3 regions of the Rahnella sp. CFA14(1/10) genome follow, and region 2 is predicted to be linked to each of the others. Evidence: predicted binding sites of a transcription regulator. Region 2 holds the regulator's gene; each other region holds the start of a gene.

Region 1 (3,285 bases), 670 kb from region 2:
ATCAGGCCCGCTGCGCCGCCGACCACTTTACTTGGCGGGAAGGTCAGCTCTGCGATACGTTTTTGCAAATCAACGGTATCGGCATACAGCTTGTCGGCAAACGGTTCGGTGCCCTGGGTGGTTTTGTCAGCGAAAAGGATTTTCTCCAGACGGTGGAAACCGGTGAAGTTAGGATCTTCGGCTTTTTTCTCGAAATCATCTTCACGGGCATCGATGCTGCCGTCCAGATCAGAGAACAGTTCGGCAATCGGTTCGATGCGCTCATAGTAAACACGGGTAGAAGCGTACAGGGATTGCGCTTTCGCCAGATCGCCCTTCTTCACCGCGTCCGTAAAGGCTTTGGTATGTGCCACCAGTTCAGCCACCTGCTGAGTCACATACACTTTGTATTCCGCAATCGGGCCGACCAGCGCCATGGCGTCAGGCTTGCCGGAAGCGGCCGTACCTTCAGCGGTAACCGTCAGTTTACCTTTCGGATTGCTCAGCAGGCCGCAGGTCATGTCGTATTCGCCCGGCTCAAGGTTAGCCGTCATTTTCTGCGTGAAACCCGGCGCCACGTTTTCACGTTCTTCCACCACCATCACGCCTTTGAGGATTTCCCATTCCAGGTTTTTCTGACTGTTGTTATGGATAACAAACTGAGTTTTACCGGCCGGCACGGTCAGCGTCATCGGTTCACATTGTTTGTCATTAACAGCAATTTTGACCTGACGAACATCAGCAGCCAGCGCGTTGGCGCTCAGCGCAAAGGCCGGCAGGGACAACAGGGCGATCTGTAAAGCTTTACGGCGAAAATGTGGCATGTGTAACTCCGTGGCAAGGGCAAAATGAGGAATGAAGTTGATAAAATTAACGTTGTGTTTTTTGCCCGGCAGAAACCGGCGCAGCCACAGGCGATTTACTCTGTGGAATAAAGAACAGGAACAGCGCGGGGATCAGATACAGGAAATACACCGCAACTTCGCTGACCGTCGGCGCTTCCTGATACCCGAACATCCCTTCCAGCAAGGTGCCAAATAAAGAGTGTGTGGATAAAGTCCCGCTCAGATCAAAGGCAATGTCCTGCATACGGTTCCACAACCCCGCTTCGTGGAACGCGCGGATAGCGCCCGCAGCCAGTCCGGCGGCGACAAACAGGATGAACAGGCTGGTCCATTTGAAAAACTTCGCCAGATGCAGTTTCACGCCGCCGTAATAAATCAGGAAACCCAGCACGATGGCCGCGCCGAGGCCAAGCACTGCACCGATCGGGGCTTCAATACCCACGTCTTGCTGGAAGGCTGCCAGCAGGAAAAACACCGATTCCAGCCCTTCACGCGCAACCGCAAAAAACACCATCGCAACCAGTGCCCAGCCCTGACCGCGACCGGAATTCAGCGCATGATCAATCGCCCCTTCCAGATGCACTTTGATAGACCGTGACACTTTGCGCATCCAGAACACCATGTATGTCAGAATGCACACCGCGACGACGGCGACGATACCTTCAAACAGCTCCTGTTGTTTTTGCGGAAACTCACCGGTCGTGGCATTGATGAAAAGACCGAGCGCCAGGCACAGCGCAGCGGCGATGAAAACGCCAATCCAGACCACACCGAGCCACTGCCCGCGTTGCGTCCGTTTGAGGTAGCTGGCAATCAGGCTGACGATCAGCGCAGCTTCCAGCCCTTCGCGAAACATAATGAGAAACGGAACGAACATGACGAGCTCCCGGCCCCTGAATTCTGACGAACCACAGAATGTATGAGGCCTCTGTAAAGAAAAGTAAAAAGAAACGATAGTGATTATCATTCTTGCCAAAAGAAATACAAGAGGCAACCGATCCTTTTTTTGAAAGGGGATCGGTAAATACACATGAAAAAATCAGACGGAAGGCTTATGCGGCGGATAATGCTGAAAACCGGGGCCTGAATGACCCCGGTCTGAGTGACACAACAGGAGATTATCGGTTAAACAGTTTTATATTCCGCTTCCGCGGCGGTGAAACGCTGCTCAACAGCGGCGGAAGGCTTACGCCCCGTCAGGCTGACAATCCAGATAGCCAGTGACGCGAAAATGAAACCGGGAATGATTTCGTATAATTCAGCCCAGCCATATTGTTTCCAAAGGATCACCGTTATTGCACCGACCAACATCCCCGCCAGTGCACCGTTACGCGTCATACGTTTCCACATCACGGAAATCAGGATCACCGGCCCGAATGCGGCACCGAAACCGGCCCAGGCATAACTGACCAAACCGAGAACCCGGTTTTGCGGGTTGGCAGCCAGCGCAATAGCAATCAGCGCCACGATCAGCACCATTGCACGCCCCACCCACACAAGTTCGCGCTGACTCGCGCCTTTTCGCAGAAAAGCTTTGTAGAAATCTTCAGTAATGGCGCTTGAACACACCAGTAGCTGACAACTCAGGGTACTCATGACCGCTGCCAGAATAGCGGACAACAAGATCCCGGCAATCCACGGGTTGAACAGAATTTTCGCCAGCTCGATGAACACGCGCTCACCGTTTTGCGTCACGTTGCCCGCTTCAGCCGGATTATTGCTGAAGTACGCGATGCCGAAGAATCCTACAGCGATGGTACCTGCCAGACATAAAATCATCCATGTCATGCTGATACGGCGCGCTCTGCGGATAGTGAAGTGAGAATCGGCCGCCATGAAACGCGCCAGAATGTGCGGCTGACCGAAATAGCCCAGCCCCCAGCCCAGCAATGACAGTATCGCCACCAGATTCATGCCCTTAAACATATCAGTGTATTCAGGATTTTTGGCTTTGATGACCATCATCGAGGTATCAATGCCGCCAACGGCGAGGATGACGATAACCGGTGTCAGGATCAGTGCGAAAATCATCAGGCTGGCCTGCACGGTATCGGTCCAGCTGACGGCCAGAAAACCGCCGATAAAGGTATAAAGGATAGTCGCCGCCGCGCCGGCCCACAGCGCGGTCTGGTACGTCATGCCGAAGGTGCTTTCAAACAGACGTGCACCGGCCACGATGCCGGAGGCACAATAAATGGTGAAGAACACCAAAATCACAATCGCGGAAATAATGCGCAGCAGCTTGCTCGAATCTTCAAAACGATGCGTAAAGTAATCCGGCAACGTCAGCGCATTGTTATTGGCTTCGGTGTGTACACGTAGCCGCCCCGCCACCAGTTTCCAGTTCAGGTATGCGCCGATAGTCAGACCAATCGCGATCCAACTTTCCGAAATGCCGGAAATAAAAATCGCACCCGGCAGCCCCATTAACAACCAGCCACTCATGTCGGAAGCACTGGCG
Region 2 (3,285 bases):
ATCGGCCTGAAGCTGTGCGACGGCACGCGTAAGGCGAGTTACGGTACGGAAATACTGATCATTTCCTTTATTGATCAGCGCCATATTATTGACCAGCTCGGTACTGTTTTTGGTATTTTGGGTCAGTGTGTCAAGGGAGGTAACGGTGTATAGGGAAACACCCGCCCACATGACACAAAAAATGCCAAGAATTGTTAACAAAGCGGCCCTGATGGTAATATTTTTTAAAAACTGCACGATATGCCTCTCTCGAAACATGACTGTTTCTGGCCTGAGGATTGAGGGGGATGCGGAGAATCAAGACAGGTAACCAGCAGGCAAGTGCCCCAGGACATGTTTGAACACCTCTCCGGGCATCGATTTCTTTATTATGTTGAGATTGCTCTCGCATCATCTATCGGCGGAATATTCTCGAAATTTAGTATTGTGACGACTTATTTCTTCAATTTGCGTTTGACCTTATTCAGCCTGAGGTTAACGCACCCTGCGTGAAAGCACACAAAGGCGATAACACTTAAAAATATTGCCCGATAAACTTATTCCCCAGCTAAGAAGGCGAGCAGAAGCATATTCTCCGCCGCACGAGTTTGCTATCATCTGCATTATTATTGCCTGCGTTGCAGAGCACTTCATTGAGAACAAGAGGTTAGGTAATCTTATGGCCGTTGTAGGTATCTTCTTTGGATCCGATACAGGTAACACCGAAAACATCGCAAAAATGATCCAGAAACAGTTGGGTAAAGATGTTGCAGAGGTGCATGACATTGCGAAGAGCAGCAAAGAGGATCTGGAAAAATTCGATATTTTGCTTATCGGTATTCCAACCTGGTATTACGGTGAAGCGCAGTGTGACTGGGACGACTTTTTCCCAACGCTGGAAGAGATAGATTTCGAAGGTAAGCTGGTTGCACTGTTTGGCTGTGGTGACCAGGAAGACTATGCCGAATATTTTTGCGATGCACTGGGCACCGTGCGCGATATCATTGAGCCACGCGGCGCAGTGATTGTCGGACACTGGCCTACCGAAGGGTATCACTTTGAAGCCTCTAAAGGCCTGGCTGATGATAAGCATTTCATAGGCCTGGCAATTGACGAAGATCGCCAGCCGGAACTGACCAGTGAACGTGTTGATGCCTGGGTGAAACAGATCACAGAAGAACTCAGCCTTTCTGAAATTATTGGCTAAAAACCCTGTTGGCCCTGAGGATTTATTCTACAATTGAAGGGCCAAACTATTACTGAAATTAACAATTTAACTGCTACAAAATTGTAACTTTCGGTCGTATCAAGGTACACTGAGTTCCTCTGTTTTTTCTATCGATCAAGTCGTTGCATTACCAATGTGACCGGCAAATTGTGATCTTTATTAACAGGCTATCGTTGACGACAATTGGCACACTTGCGTAAACGAAGAGACTAAACGAATAATTTGTGCCGCCGATGCCACAGGCTGCATGCCTCAACTTGATTAGCACATAGTAACAGGACTGAATCCGCATGACTGACAACAACACCGCACTGAAGAAAGCTGGCTTAAAAGTCACGCTTCCGCGCCTCAAAATCCTGGAAGTGCTGCAAGCGCCGGAAGGTCATCACGTTAGTGCGGAAGATCTTTACAAGCAATTAATTGATATGGGTGAAGAAATTGGCCTGGCAACGGTTTACCGCGTTCTGAACCAGTTCGACGACGCCGGTATCGTTACCCGTCATAATTTCGAAGGCGGCAAGTCCGTATTCGAACTGACTCAGCAGCATCACCACGATCACCTCATCTGCCTGGATTGCGGACGTGTAATCGAATTTCGTGATGAGTATATTGAAGGCCGTCAGCGTGAGATTGCTAAGAAACACGGCATCAAACTGACCAACCATAGTCTGTATCTCTATGGTCATTGTGAAGCAGGTGATTGCCGCGAAGATGAGTCTTTGCACAACGATAAACCTGCGCACTAATATGGCATGTGGCAACCCCGTTGCCGACAGGCTGTGAATTCATTAACCGCTGAAAAGCGGTTTTTTTATGTCTGGATTTCAGCAACCCTAAAAAAACCCCGGCACGCCGGGGTTTGATTTCTGCGATTCGTTTTACGGTTTCGGAGCGTTATTGGCCCGGATTTCCTGCCATATCTTTCCGCAATCTGCGGCATACGCCTGACCATTACCGGTTTTGCGTGCCGTAAGACACTGCTGGTAATCCACCACGCGAACCGTTTCCTGTTCCGCAAATTTTTGGTGGGCTTTTTCCTGTTTCAGCACATTCAGCACCGCCTGACAGGATGCCAGTTTATCCGGATTGCCTTCCGCTGTATTAATACAGGCGCTGTAAGCCTCACGCGTTTTGGATATTTCAGCCTGACCGGCTGTCGGCGCACAACCCGCCAGCAGAACAGCGGATACCACGGTCATCAATAATTTATTCATCGACATAGCGACCTCAGAAAATAGTGAATGGAGCGATAACGATGAATTTCACGTCTTTTTCATCCTGGAAAATATTGCCGTATCCGCCGCCCCAGCTTGGAATATCCGAATGATTGTCATACTGGGTGTAATGCAGTTTGAACAATGTCCCTTTCGCACGGCCTTCCTGAATGGTGTACAGCGCATCCAGACTCCAGGCGCTTTCTTTCAGGCGCTGACTCTGGTCGTAAGCCGCGTTAGTGCTCGGCCTGGCATCCCATGCATAAACATAGGAGCCACCGACGGCTAAGCCCGGTAAATCCCATTTTGCCAGGTCATACAACACGCCTGCATATACTGCTTTTTCACCGTTAGCGTTGAAGTCCGAACGGTTGTCCCACCACACATCAAGACGGCCGTTTGAAGAGGAATACGTCGGCGTCATACGTTGCAGGAAGTAACCCTGGTTCCCTTCCGCTTTCACCATCGTCCCTTCCAGACGCCAGTTGAACTGACCCGTGGTATAGCCGAAAGTTAATGCCTGCAACCAGGCCAGACCATCATACAAACTGTTTGGATCATTTTTGTCGCTGATACGATCTTCTGCCCCATAGAACTGATAGCTGGTAGTCAGCGGATTGCCCAGCAAATCTATTTTGTACGAGGCTTTGCCAAAGTACTGATCGACATAACTTTCAGCCTGACCAAACGCGCCTTCCAGCACGAAGTCATTTTTAAAGTCATATTTCGCACCGAGGGAGTGAATATAAGAAACGCCGGTTTTCTTATCATTCTGGCGGAAATCATCCATTTCCAGATGCCAGGGCGATTTATATTCGTCGGCCCACATATAGGAGAAACTCAGTTCACCCGCATCACCGAAAT
Region 3 (3,285 bases), 290 kb from region 2:
AACCCGCTCTCGGCGGGTTTATTCTACGAAGTCCATTGTTAAGCAGAAGCTTTCTTGGCTTTTTTCTCAGCCTTTTTTTCGGCCGGGGTCTTCAGTGGCTTTTTCTTCGCATTTTTTTTGCTATCCATTCCTTTACTCATATTCGCCTCTCTTAAAGCTGGTGGATTGGGTTGCTCTGCTATTTACTGCTTAAACCGCTCCGGTTGCAAGCGTATTTGTGAATTTTCTTCGCTCCTGCCTGGCTGCTTTATCGATGTTACGGCCGGGGCGGTAAGTGAAACTGCACGATAAGTATGCGAACGGCATGCAAAATAACGATTTTTGCTCATAACATCTTGTCGTGGGCTAGCCGATGCGCTGTTATGAAGATGAATGCACATCAATCAATACACTGGCCAAATAGAACAGGAAATGTCATGCCAAAATTAAAAGGGTTGTATCCGCCCAGGGAAGCTTATGCCAGTGGCATGCTTGATACGGGGGATGGTCACCAAATTTACTGGGAGCGCAGCGGAAACCCGAAAGGCAAGCCAGCAGTATTTCTCCACGGCGGGCCCGGTGGCGGTTGTTCATCGGTACACCGTCAATTGTTTGATCCCAATGATTACGACGTCATGCTGTTTGACCAGCGTGGATGCGGACGCTCAAAACCGCACGCCAGTCTGGAAAACAATACAACCTGGCATCTGGTCGAAGATATTGAGCGTTTGCGTAAAATGGCCGGCGTTGACCAATGGCTGGTGTTTGGGGGTTCATGGGGTTCAACGCTGGCGCTGGCGTATGCTCAGACGCATCCTGAACATGTCAGTGAGATGGTATTGCGCGGGATTTTCACGTTACGTAAGCAGGAGCTGTCCTGGTATTATCAGGACGGGGCTTCCCGTTTCTTCCCGGAAAAGTGGCAACGTATTTTGTCGATTCTTTCGCAAGAAGAACGTAAAAACGTGATTGCTTCTTACCGGGCCCGTCTGACATCCGGCGATCGCGCTGTTCAGCTTGAGGCCGCTAAAATCTGGAGCCTGTGGGAAGGGGAAACCGTGACGCTGCTGCCTGCGGAAGGTGCGGCATCCTTTGGTGAGGACAATTTCGCGCTGGCGTTTGCCCGTATTGAAAACCACTATTTTACGCATCTGGGTTTTCTGGAAAGTGATGACCAGTTGTTGAAAAATGTCGAACGTATTCGCCACATTCCGGCCGTCATTGTGCATGGTCGCTATGATATGGCATGCCAGGTGCAAAATGCGTGGGATCTGGCGCAGGTATGGCCGGAAGCGGAGTTGCACATCATTGAGGGGGCTGGTCATTCGTTCGACGAGCCCGGCATTCTCGATCAACTGATCCGTACCAACCAGCGTTTCGCCGCGCGGCGCTAACCTTCCCCTGCGACTCCCGTTTACTTTTGCTTTGGCTCATAAGGTAAGCGGGAGAACTTATGTGATTCCCCGCGATAAAACATCACCCGTTCCCGAAAATAGGTGCGCAGATGCGCAGGCTGCTCGCGTTCCGCCATCTCAGCGACAACCGGCATGTTGTAGCGTTCTTTAAAGGCCACCGCGGAGGCCGCAAGATCGACGTTGATACGATCCATTTCTTCTTTGCTGATTTCAGCCAGATTGATGCTCATAACTGCTTCCTGATGATCGATTTTGCCACATTGTACCCGAGGCTGGGGTCAGCGTGAATATTGCGATTTTGCTTTTATTTCCGCGCAGCTAACAAAGAATGCGGATAATTCTAATGAGTGAATAAGAACCATTCACAAAAGGTAAATGATAAATATCTACAATAAGGCGGGGTAATTAATATCGCAAATAAGAATGATTCCTTTTTAATACGCTTGTGTATGTTAATGATTATCATTTTTGGATATTTTATTTTTTAAAAATACTCATTAAATCAGTGGATTAAATTAAATTGTTATTGCGGTGAATATTAATGTGAATCGGGTGTTTTTATTTTGTATTGATACGGGCATAATGCAGATAAATAAATCCCCCACCTGCTTTAATTTAATTTATGGAGCCGTGCCGTGCTTAAAAAAGAAATGATTGATCAGCTTAATGAACAGCTGAACCTCGAGTTTTATTCTGCCAATTTATATTTGCAGATGAGTGCATGGTGCAGCGACAAAGGTTACGAAGGTGCCGCTGCTTTCCTGAAACAGCATTCAATGGAAGAAATGGACCATATGCATCGCCTGTTCAAATACGTCAGCGATACCGGTGCTCTGCCTTTGCTGGGGGCGATTGCCGCTCCGCCGGTTGCCTTTGAATCCCTGACCGATCTGTTCAAGCAAACTTACGAACATGAGCAACTGATCACGCAGAAAATCAATGAACTGGCTGATCTGTCCATGACGCTGAAAGATTATTCTTCCTTCAACTTCCTGCAATGGTACGTTGCTGAGCAGCATGAAGAAGAGACGCTGTTCAAATCTGTCCTTGATAAACTGGCACTGGTCAGCAATACCGGTAACGGTTTGTTCTTCGTTGATAAAGATCTCAAAAATATGGTGGCACAAACCCCGGCAGGCTAATTTCCGATCAGGGGTGTCCACAAAAACGCAGAGTGCTTCCGCCTCTGCGTTTTTTTATGTCTTTTTGGCAAACGTTTTACGGCAGTTTGCGCTAAAGTGACGGCGTTATAAATTCATCGTTAAGCAAGCCAAGGAATCATCGTGTTCAAAAAAACCACTTCTCTTTGCCGTGTCCTGACAGTCTCAGCCGTTATGCTGAGCGGATTTATCTCACAGCAAGCTTCTGCTCATGCTCATCTGAAAACGGAAACCCCTGCGGCAGATTCGGTTTTAACCGTCAGCCCGACTGAACTGTCTCTCGGATTCAGTGAAGGCATCGAGCCTGATTTCAGCAAGATCACCCTGACGGATGCCAGCCAGAAAGCGGTTAAAACCGGTAAAATGGCGCTGGCAGCGAATGATAATACTCAGGCCGTTCTGCCACTCTCCGATGCGTTGCATGCGGGAAAATATATTGTTTCGTGGAACGTTGTCTCCGTCGATGGTCATAAAACGCACGGTCAGTACAGCTTCACTGTTAAATAAGCGATGAGTCTGACTGTACTTTTCGTTCTGTGTCGGTTTGCGCATTTTGCTTCGCTGATGCAAATCTTTGGGTTGAGTGTTTTTTGTTCGCTGCTGACACCTGCCGGTTTCTCAGCTGTGTTGCTGCGCAAAAACCAGACCCTGATGATCTGCTCTGCTTTTGTCGCGGCTGTGACTTCGGTCGGTATGCTGGCGATTCAGGCTGCGCTGATGGGCAACGGATG

Evidence for each region. The regulator Fur, encoded in region 2, represses iron uptake genes when iron is present. The targets are predictions, from matches to a motif close to ATAATAATGAGAACNACTATCAA.
Region 1: efeU (iron uptake transporter permease EfeU) is a predicted target of Fur. The motif match lies at 1,775-1,797, and genes of this name have one in related genera.
Region 3: ftnA (non-heme ferritin) is a predicted target of Fur. The motif match lies at 1,844-1,866, and genes of this name have one in related genera.

What each region holds. Positions count from the first base shown of each region.
Region 1 covers NZ_SEWS01000001.1:9,749-13,033, forward strand. Annotated here, with positions in the region: gene efeO (iron uptake system protein EfeO) at 1-803, opposite strand, end outside; gene efeU (iron uptake transporter permease EfeU) at 850-1,701, opposite strand; gene putP (sodium/proline symporter PutP) at 1,950-3,285, opposite strand, start outside.
Region 2 covers NZ_SEWS01000001.1:677,545-680,829, forward strand. Annotated here, with positions in the region: gene EVX52_RS03385 (methyl-accepting chemotaxis protein) at 1-237, opposite strand, end outside; gene fldA (flavodoxin FldA) at 659-1,186, shown strand; gene fur (ferric iron uptake transcriptional regulator) at 1,498-1,953, shown strand; gene chiQ (ChiQ/YbfN family lipoprotein) at 2,086-2,421, opposite strand; gene EVX52_RS03405 (OprD family outer membrane porin) at 2,435-3,285, opposite strand, start outside.
Region 3 covers NZ_SEWS01000001.1:384,914-388,198, reverse strand. Annotated here, with positions in the region: gene pip (prolyl aminopeptidase) at 417-1,373, shown strand; gene EVX52_RS01915 (DNA polymerase III subunit theta) at 1,394-1,624, opposite strand; gene ftnA (non-heme ferritin) at 2,030-2,536, shown strand; gene copC (copper homeostasis periplasmic binding protein CopC) at 2,675-3,061, shown strand; gene copD (copper homeostasis membrane protein CopD) at 3,065-3,285, shown strand, end outside.